3 regions of the Rhizobium arsenicireducens genome follow, and region 2 is predicted to be linked to each of the others. Evidence: predicted binding sites of a transcription regulator. Region 2 holds the regulator's gene; each other region holds the start of a gene.
The links. The regulator LexA, encoded in region 2, represses DNA repair genes until DNA is damaged. The targets are predictions, from matches to a motif close to TGTTCNNNNTGTGTTCNG.
Positions count from the first base shown of each region.

Region 1: dnaE (DNA polymerase III subunit alpha) is a predicted target of LexA. The motif match lies at 1,501-1,518, and genes of this name have one in related genera.
Region 3: ruvC (crossover junction endodeoxyribonuclease RuvC) is a predicted target of LexA. The motif match lies at 1,801-1,818, and genes of this name have one in related genera.

Region 1 covers NZ_CAXHYK020000001.1:1,864,934-1,868,193, forward strand. Annotated here, with positions in the region: gene dnaE (DNA polymerase III subunit alpha) at 1-1,249, opposite strand, end outside; gene ACWPVA_RS09250 (hypothetical protein) at 1,607-2,191, shown strand; gene ACWPVA_RS09255 (ABC transporter ATP-binding protein) at 2,214-2,903, opposite strand; gene ACWPVA_RS09260 (lipoprotein-releasing ABC transporter permease subunit) at 2,916-3,260, opposite strand, start outside.
Region 2 covers NZ_CAXHYK020000001.1:1,255,832-1,259,091, forward strand. Annotated here, with positions in the region: gene ACWPVA_RS05905 (ComEC/Rec2 family competence protein) at 1-1,322, shown strand, start outside; gene lexA (transcriptional repressor LexA) at 1,303-2,010, opposite strand; gene ACWPVA_RS05915 (VOC family protein) at 2,261-3,151, shown strand; gene kdsA (3-deoxy-8-phosphooctulonate synthase) at 3,151-3,260, shown strand, end outside.
Region 3 covers NZ_CAXHYK020000001.1:522,067-525,326, reverse strand. Annotated here, with positions in the region: gene ACWPVA_RS02465 (methyl-accepting chemotaxis protein) at 1-526, opposite strand, end outside; gene ACWPVA_RS02460 (LLM class flavin-dependent oxidoreductase) at 720-1,703, opposite strand; gene ruvC (crossover junction endodeoxyribonuclease RuvC) at 1,861-2,373, shown strand; partial or broken gene ruvA (Holliday junction branch migration protein RuvA) at 2,446-3,064, shown strand; gene ruvB (Holliday junction branch migration DNA helicase RuvB) at 3,178-3,260, shown strand, end outside.

The sequences.
Region 1 (3,260 bases), 610 kb from region 2:
GCTCGAACAGCAGCGAAAACCGCAGCGGATCGACGTCGGTGATGGTCAGCGCATAGGCAACCAGCGAGCCCGCGCCCGAACCACGGCCGGGACCGACCGGAATATCCTGTTGCTTCGCCCATTTGATGAAGTCGGCAACGATCAGAAAGTAGCCGGGGAACTTCATGCGTTCGATGACGCCAAGTTCGAACTCCAGCCGATCGCGATAGTCCTGCTCTTCGTAGCCCGGGGCCATCCCCAAGGCCGCGAGCCGCCCGTCCAGCCCCTCCTCCGCCTGCCGGCGCAGTTCCAGCGCTTCGGCGCGCTCCGCCTCCAGCGGATCGTCAGTGCCGCCGGTGAAGCGCGGCAGGATCGGCTTGCGTGTATCAAGCACGAAGGCGCAGCGCCGCGCGATCTCGACCGTGCTGGCCAAGGCCTCAGGCAGATCCGCAAACAGCGACTGCATCTCCGCCCGGCTTTTGAGGTAATGATCGGGCGTCAAGCGGAAGCGGCTGTCATCCGAGACGATCGCATTGTGCGCGACCGCCATCAACGCATCATGCGCCTCGTAGTCGTCACGCGACGGGAAAAAGGCCTCATTGGTAGCGACCAACGGAACGTCGTGTTCGTAGGCCAGAGCCACCATGCGACGCTCATGGCTGCGATCGAACTCGCCATGCCGCTGCAGTTCAACGTAGAGCCTGTCGCCGAACAGCCTCTTCAGCTCGAGCAGGCGCGCCTCGCCTTGGGCGCGATGGCCCTCCTTGAAGGCAAGATCGACCGGTCCCTTGGATGCGCCTGTGAGAACGATCAATCCATCCGTCCCCAACTCCTCGAGCCATGACATGCAGATGTGGACCGCCTGCGAGGAATCACCCCCGAGATAGGCGCGACTGACCAGATCGACCAGCCGCTCATAACCGGCCGCATCCGCAGCGAGAAGCACAATTGCCGGATAGGCGCTGTTCCCGGATTGCCCGGCCCGCTTTTCCGTGCCGCCATCCTCCATGTCGATCGACAACTGGCAACCGATGATCGGCTGAAGCCCATCGCCGAGCGCCTTTTGCGAGAATTCGAGCGCAACGAACAGGTTGTTGGTGTCGGTAATGGCGATTGCCGGCTGATCGTCGGCGACCGCCTTGCCGAGGATCTTCTTGAGCGGCAAGGCCCCTTCAAGCAGCGAATAAGCCGAATGCACGCGCAAATGGACAAAGCCCGGCCCTGCGCCAAACGGTTCTTTTCCATTCCCGCCCGCAACCCTGTCAGCCATCGAACTCAATCCTCGTCACGCATCTGAATCAGGCGTGATTTTCCGCCGTGTGCGAGGGGAAGTCCAGAACTGTTTGGCCCGAGGTCGGGATCTCTACAGATATGCGAGGGCCAAAGGCATCAGCGGCCGAAAATCAAAGCGCCAGCATGATCACCGAAAGGCTGGCGACGAACATGGAAATCGAGGCGAATGCGGCAACGTCACGAAGAATTTCGGTCATGGCTCTCTCCTTACTCGTTATGTTTTCTTTATGTTCCTTTTTTGTTCTGGCGTCAATACCATTTTAAGTCGGCCTCTCGCGTGACTTCGCGCCGGTAATCCGACAGACTGCGCATACAGGCTTTCAGGGGATGGACAGTGATCAAGCAGTTCTTTTCGTGGGTGTCGGTGGGCCTGCTGCCGGCCATGGGTGTTCTTGCCCAATCGTTTCCGGCCGAGCGGATTATCGCCGGGGCGTCCGGCGACTGGAACAAAGACGGAGCGACGGATCTGGCCCTCCTTGTTGCCCCCGGCAGCGATGACGAGGTTATCGGCATTTATCTTTATGTCACGGAGAGCGATCGCGGCCTGCTGAAGCTGGTGACATCCGCACCGGACAAAGTCTGGGGAAATTCCAGACTGGACGGCTTCTATGGCCAGGATCCGGCGATCACCGCGCTTGCCAACGGCTCCATCGCCGTGATGTCGCAAAATTCCACCATTGGCCGCAACCGCTGGGAAAGGACACTGACGCTTGCCTATCGCGAGGGCCGGTTCATCGTCGCCGGCTACACCTACGCCTACCGTGACACGCTTGATGTCGCTGACAGCGGCTTCTGCGACTACAATGTGGTGACCGGCAAGCTCAAGCGGGACGAAACCGCGCAAAGCGTGGCCCCTACGACCGTGTCGATCGAGGATTGGACGGACGAGATCGGCAGCAAGGCTTGCGGGATCGACTAGACGATCCCGCAAGCCTCGTGGACTATGCGACGAAATCGGCGATCTTGCCGTCGACCAGCGTCACGCAACGATCCATCCGGCGCGCGAGTTCGTGATTGTGGGTGGCGATCAGGGCGGCGAGCCCGGACTGGCGCACCAGGGCTTCCAGCGCGGAAAACACATAGGATGCCGTCTCCGGATCGAGGTTGCCGGTCGGCTCGTCTGCCAGAAGCACCAGTGGCGCATTGGCCACCGCACGGGCGATGGCGACGCGCTGTTGTTCGCCGCCGGAAAGCTCCGCCGGACGATGTTGGCCGCGGTGACCGATGCGCATGTAGTCGAGGAGTTGAGAGGCCCGCTCGCGCGCCTCCGCAATCGACAGGCCCGCGATGAGCTGCGGCATCATGATGTTTTCCAGTGCCGAGAATTCCGGAAGGAGGTGGTGGAACTGGTAGACGAAGCCCACGGAATGGCGGCGCATGGTGGTGCGTCGCTCATCCGACAAATCCTGACAAGCGACCCCCCCCAGCGTCACTTCGCCGGCATCGGGGTGCTCGAGCAAGCCGGCAATATGCAGGAGTGTGGACTTGCCTGTGCCGGAGGGGGCGACCAGAGCAACGGTCTCGCCGCTCTTGAGGCTGAAGTCGGCGCCCTTGAGGATACTGAGTATGGTTTCGCCCTGCCCATAATGGCGGTCGATGCCCGAGAGCGAAAGAACGGTATCAGAAGCCATGGAGCGGTATCCTTATTCGTAGCGCAGGGCCTGGACTGGATCGAGGCGCGAGGCGCGCCAGGCCGGGAAGATCGTCGCCAGGAAGGAAAGGCTGAGCGCCATGACAACGACGGACACCGTCTCGCCGACGTTCATGTCGGCAGGCAGCTTGCTGAGGAAGTAGAGTTCGGGATCGAACAGGACCGTGCCCGAAACCCACGAGAAGAAACCGCGGATCGACTCGATATTGAGACAGACGACCACCCCGAGCAGAACGCCGGCGAATGTCCCTGTCGTGCCGATCGCCGCACCGGTCATGAAGAAGATCCGCATGATGGAGTTGGCACTCGCCCCCATGGTGCGCAGGATGGCGATGTC
Region 2 (3,260 bases):
CTGCCGTGATGGGGCCGGGCTTCCAGATGTCCTTTGCCGCGACCGCGGCTCTGATCGCCGGCTATGCTGCATGGCGCGGCCGCAAGCGCCGGAGCGGGATCAGGCTGGCATTTCCCGGGGTAAGATCGTTCAGTGAAGGCGGCAAGTTCATCGCCGGCACGTTTCTCACCTCATTGATCGGTGGTCTCTCGACCGCCATCTTCGCCATCGCCCATTTCCACCGTCTGGCGCCGCATGGTCTGGAAGCAAACCTCGCGGCAATGCCGCTCGTCTCGATCCTCGTCATGCCCGCCGGTCTCCTGGCTATGCTGTTGATGCCCTTTGGTCTCGATGCGCCCTTCCTTGCCATCATGGGATGGGGGTTGAGATCGGTCCTCGCGATTGCGCATGCGGTGGCCGGCTGGGGCGAGCCGATCGGCTTTGCGCGGATGCCCGCGTGGTTTCTGCCGCTTGCGTCGATCGGCCTTCTTCTGATGACGTTGTTACGGACGCGACTGCGGCATGCCGGCACTGTCTTGCTCGCGGCGGTGATCGCGTTCCTTGCGCGGGGTCCTGCGCCGCCGGCCGCCGATATCCTGATTGCGGAAGACGGTCAGCTTGTCGGCCTGCGCGTGTCGGAGGACAGCATCGCGACCAATCGAGCCCGCCCGCCTCGGTTCATCTTCGATCAGTGGAAGGCAGCGCTCGGAATCGACGAGCATGTGAGACCCGAGGAACGAAGTGTTTCATCGACCGGGCCGCCTCCCGGCTCACCAGACCTCGGCGCAAAAACGGCCGCGAACGGGCCGGTGCCCGGCGCTCCACCGAACAGACGGCAGCCGGTGCAGCGGCGTCAGTGGTCGGAGGCGGAAATCCGGGCGGCGCGCGATCGGATGCAAGAGGCCGTGACCGAGGGCGGGGAAGACCGTTTTATTTGCGAAGGGAAGCTCTGGTGCGTGGCGCGGCTTGATAGCGGTTGGACAATCGCCACCGTGGAAGAGGCCGCTTTTGTCGGCGGCGCCTGCGATGTGGCCGATATCGTGGTATCGGCGCGGCGCGTCGCCTTTTCGTCCTGCCGCTCGGGCGCCCGGCTCCTTACTGCTGAAACAATGCGTCGCAGCGGGGCCGTCGAAATCCATCTGGGACGACGCGAAGCCGGCGAAATGACGCTCACCACATCTTTCGAAGGCCTGACCCGTCCCTGGTCGATCCACCGACGCTACGACTGGCGTAGCGCCAGCTTCGTCCCGGATTCAGAGAGGGAGGGTGTCAACCCGGCCATGCCGGAAGCACAGCCGAGCAGCATGGCAGAGTTAAGTGCGCTCAGTGGTAGCGGCGAATGAGGCCGACCAGCTTGCCCTGGATCTTGACGCGGTCCGGGCCGAAAATGCGGGTCTCGTAAGCCGGGTTCGCCGCTTCGAGTGCGATCGACGCGCCACGGCGGCGGAAACGTTTCAAGGTTGCCTCCTCATCGTCGACCAGGGCGACGATGATATCGCCCGGATTGGCATTGGAGGCGTTGCGGATAATGACCGTGTCGCCATCCAGGATGCCCGCCTCGATCATCGAGTCGCCCTTGACCTCGAGCGCATAATGCTCGCCGGATCCCAGCATTTCGGCGGGAACGGTAATGTCGTGGGTGTTGTTTTGGATCGCCGAGATCGGAACGCCTGCGGCAATACGGCCCATGACGGGGACGCTGACCGAATTCGACGTGTCCTCGACGGGCTTTTGCGCCGCCACGGGCGTCTTGCCCAAGCTGCCTTCGATCACGCTGGGTGAAAAGCCGCGGCGCGGCTGGAGACTCGGCGAATAGGCTTCCGGGAGCTTGATCACCTCGATCGCACGGGCGCGGTTTGGCAGGCGCCGGATGAAGCCGCGCTCCTCAAGGGCGGTGATCAAACGGTGGATGCCCGACTTGGAGGCGAGATCCAGCGCGTCCTTCATTTCGTCGAAGGATGGAGGGACGCCGGATTCCTTCATCCGTTCGTGGATGAAAAGAAGCAGTTCCTGTTGCTTGCGCGTCAGCATGTTGCGGTGCCCCAATTGTGAAACAAATACGGAACATACACTATCTGTTCCAGTTGTGTTCCGCAAGTACCAAAGATCCCTTGAAGTCTGCAGTGCGAATGGTGAATTTTTTGATCACGGCGCTTTGCGTGTACAGGACGCGCTGATCTGGCTCCGGGCGTGGCGAGGCGATAGCGGATCGGCTTGCCATCGAGAGGCAAATGGCGCAAATCATCCCGTCGATGGCGAGTGCCTGACAAGGGGGTATGGGATGTCCGGATTGAACAAAGCGCGAGGCCTCGACCATGTCGTCCTCCCCGTCCACTCGCTGGAGGCGGCGCGCGGTCGGTTGAGCCAGCTCGGCTTCACCGTGGCGGCCGATGCGCGCCATCCGTTCGGCACCGAGAATGCCTGTGTGTTCTTCGCCGACGACACTTATCTCGAGCCGCTCTCCGTCGCCAGCCGTGAGGAATGCGAGGCGGCGGCCAAGGCTGGAAACATGTTCGTGGCGCGCGACCTGGCGTTCCGGTTCCGCAATGGCCCGGAAGGGCTGTCGGCGATCGTCGTCAAGACCGATGATGCCGAGGCCGATCACCGGCGTTTCGCTGCGGCGGGTTTTTCCGGCAGTCCGATTCTGCACTTCGAGCGGGTGTTCAAGATGGCGGACGGATCAGATGTCCTGGGCGGGTTCAAGCTTGCCTTCGCGGCCGACCTGCGGGCGCCCGACTTCTTCCTGTTTGCCTGCGAGCGGGTCAATCCCTTGCCGGCGGACCGCGGCGCGTTGGCGCGGCACGAGAACGGCGCGCTTGGTCTATCGACCGTCGTGCTCGGCGAGGACAATCCGAGCGACTTCCAGTATCTGCTGGAAGAGGTATTCGAGCAGCGCGAAGTCGAGGCCCATTCCTTCGGGCTGTCGCTGCAATCGGCCAATGCCAAGGTCGAGGCGCTGACGCCGGCCGGGCTTGCCGGCTATTTCGGGCTCGAGACAAAGGATTGCGGACGGGGGCTCAAAGGCCGGTTGCTAATCGTCAAGGTTGCCGATATCGGCGTGACAGAGCGGCTGCTCGCTGCTAAGGGCATCGCATTCAGCCGCCACGGCGCGCGTCTGATCGTTCCGCATGAGGCGGGGCAGGGCGTGCCCTTCGTTTTCGAGGAAGTTTGATGAGCAATCCGACCCATTCCGAAGTCGTCGTCGGCGAAGGTACCGCCAAGGTCGTCTTCTCCAATTCCAAGCGATTCTCGCTGATTGCCGGCCCCTGCCAGATGGAAAG
Region 3 (3,260 bases), 730 kb from region 2:
CGTTTTCGGCGAAGGTTTCGCCCTTCCTGTAGGAATAGATAACGTTGCCGGTCTGATCGACGATCAGGAGGTCGCGGAACTGGGTGTCGCTGAGAAAACCTGCGACCTGTGTCTGGACCGTCTCATGGCTCGAATAATAGAAGCCGCTCGGACCTTCCGGTTTCAGGAGCTTTTCCGGTTCGGCCGGATTGGGATTCTTGCTGACGAAAACGTCGCGCAGTTCCTGCTTGGCATCACCTGAGGTCTTGATGATCGTATTCCAGCCGCTCTTCATCGCTGTGATCGACTGCTGCAAGCTTTCGATCTTGGCGATCGAGGTTGCCTGGTTCTCCAACTGCGCGAGCTGTTCTTTGAGAATGTCGCCGCGGAAGGTCAGCGTGGACGTCATCGAACGGAGCGTCTGCTCCTGGAAAACGGAACTGGAGGTGGAATAGGCGAGAATATTGAGGAGGCCTACCGACAGAACGGTGAGCAGGAGAAATATCCCGATGACCTTGGAGGACAGTGAGTTGAAACGACTAGACATATTGGATCCCGTTTTACCGCGCCCCACTCTGCGCGTAGGTAGATTTTTTAAAAGCTACTACGCGACCAAGGAATGACTCCTTGCCGCTAGATATTCTACGGTCGGGATTTTTCTTTAAATGCCGGTTAAAAACCGCGGCTATTTCTCATTACAAAGAGGTCGAATTCTCACGCCTTGGCCCTCAAAGGGGCATTTATTGCCGAAGTCCGGCAAAGATTTCGACTGATTGCAGGCGCGCTTCCACGGAATGAACCGGCATGGAGATGATCAGTTCATCGGCCGTGGTCGCCTTGAGGAATTCAGCAAGCTTGTCCTTCGCCGTCGCTGCTGCGCCGACCACGGCATAACGAAGGCTATGCTCGACTCCATAGCGTTCGACATCCGTCCAGACGCCCTCCATTGTTTCGACGGGTCTTGGAAAGGGCGTGCGTCGATTGCGCCGCAGGTTGACGAACTGCTGCTGCGACGAGGTGAACAGGTGCTCGGCCTGCGCGTCGGTTTCGGCGGCAACCCCCATGACGCCTACCATGACATAGGGCTTGTCGAGTTCGGCGGACGGCTGAAAACGCTCGCGATAGATGGCGATCGCTTCCAGCAGTTGATCGGGGGCAAAGTGCGAGGCGAAGGCATAGGGCAGTCCGAGTGCTGCGGCGAGATGGGCGCTATAGAGGCTGGACCCGAGAAGCCACAGAGGGACATGGCTGCCCATGCCCGGTACCGCGATCAGAGACTGGTCCTCCGCAGGTTCGCCGAGCAGGCGCCGCAATTCAATGATGTCATGCGGGAAACTCTCGGTCCCCGCCTCCATGTTGCGCCTCAGTGCTCGGGCGGTGCGCATGTCGGTTCCCGGCGCACGGCCCAGGCCGAGATCGACGCGACCGGGATAGAGCGCCTCCAGCGTACCAAACTGCTCGGCAATGACGAGTGGCGAATGATTCGGCAGCATGATCCCTCCGGAGCCGATGCGGATCCGCTTTGTCGCTGCGCCGACGTGGGCGATCACAAGGGAGGTGGCGGCACTGGCGATCCCGGGCATGCCGTGGTGCTCTGCCAGCCAGAAGCGGTTGTAGCCGCAGTCCTCGGCCTTGATCGCCATGCGCCGGGTGGCATCGAGCGCCTCGGAGATCGTGTGGCCCTCGGCGATGGGAGAGAGGTCGAGGATGGAAAAGGGAATCATGGCAGAGTCCGGTCTGGTTCTATTGTCGCCCCTATGTAGACGCGGGGTCGGCAAATACCAGAGCCGGAATGACGACTTTCACTGATCGTCACTTCAATGTTTTTGTTTTGTTCACTTATTGCTGGCAGACCGACGTCCTGGAAGTTAGAGTGACGCCATGCACAACGCGATTCGTATTATCGGCATTGACCCGGGCCTCAGGCGCAGCGGCTGGGGCGTCATCGAGACAATCGGAAACTCCCTGCGCTTCGTTGCCTCCGGCACGGTGACCTCAGACGGCGACATGGATCTAGCCTCGCGCCTCTGCCAACTGCACGACGGCCTGTCGGAAGTCGTGCACGCCTACCAGCCGCACGAGGCCGCCGTCGAGCAGACCTTCGTCAACAAGGATGCGGTGGCCACCCTGAAGCTCGGCCAGGCCCGCGGCATCGCCATGCTGGTGCCCGCGCGGGCTGGGCTGCGGGTGGCGGAATATGCCCCGAACGCGGTAAAAAAGGCGGTCATCGGCGTCGGCCATGGAGACAAGCAGCAGATCCACATGATGCTGAAGATCCTCATGCCAAAGGCCGAATTCAAAGGCAATGATGCCGCTGACGCATTGGCCATCGCCATCTGCCACGCCCACAATCGCGGCGGTGACCGCATGCGCAAGGTGCTGGCCAGCGCCTAGTTTGTTTTTGACTTGTTCTGAATGACACCTGACATTGTCTCCCCCGAAACCCATCCCTGACGGACCTCTCCCATGATCGGCAAGCTCAAAGGCACCATCGACGAAATCGGCGACGACTATGCGCTGATCGACGTGCATGGCGTCTGCTACGTCGCCTTCTGCTCCTCGCGCACGCTGTCCCGGCTCGGCTCGCCGGGCGAGGCGGCGGTGCTTTTCATCGAGACCTATGTCCGCGAGGACCAGCTGAAGCTGTTCGGCTTCATGACGGCGCTGGAACGCGAATGGTTCAACCTTCTGCAGAGTGTGCAGGGCGTCGGCGCCAAGGTGGCGCTCGCGCTGCTTTCCACTCTCACCCCTTCAGAGCTCGCCAATGCCATCGCCCTGCAGGACAAGACCGCCGTGTCGCGCGCGCCGGGTGTCGGCCCGAAGGTGGCGGTCCGCATCATCACCGAACTGAAGAACAAGGCGCCGGCCTTTGCCGGTGAGGCGTCCGCCAATATCGGCCTCAAGCAGGAAGCTCGGCGAAGGCGTCGCCCCTGCCCCGGTTGCCGATGCCGTCTCGGCGCTCACCAATCTCGGCTATTCCCGCGAGCAGGCCGCCAACGCGATCGCCGCCGCCCTGAAGAACGGCGGCGAAGACGCCGACAGCGCCAAGCTCATCCGGCTGGGTTTGAAGGAGCTGTCGCGGTGATTGTCCGATGATTGCGCGCCTTCCCGCGCGTTACCGCGACCGCTATATCTGTTCAAACGCGAGGCCGTATAACGAAGTCGCTGCCACCCTCGAAGCCAAACCGGATTTTTGTCATGAGTGAAGCTGAACGCCTGATATCGCCTGACAAGCGCGGCGAGGACCTCGACACGGCGCTTCGCCCGCAGTCGCTCGACGA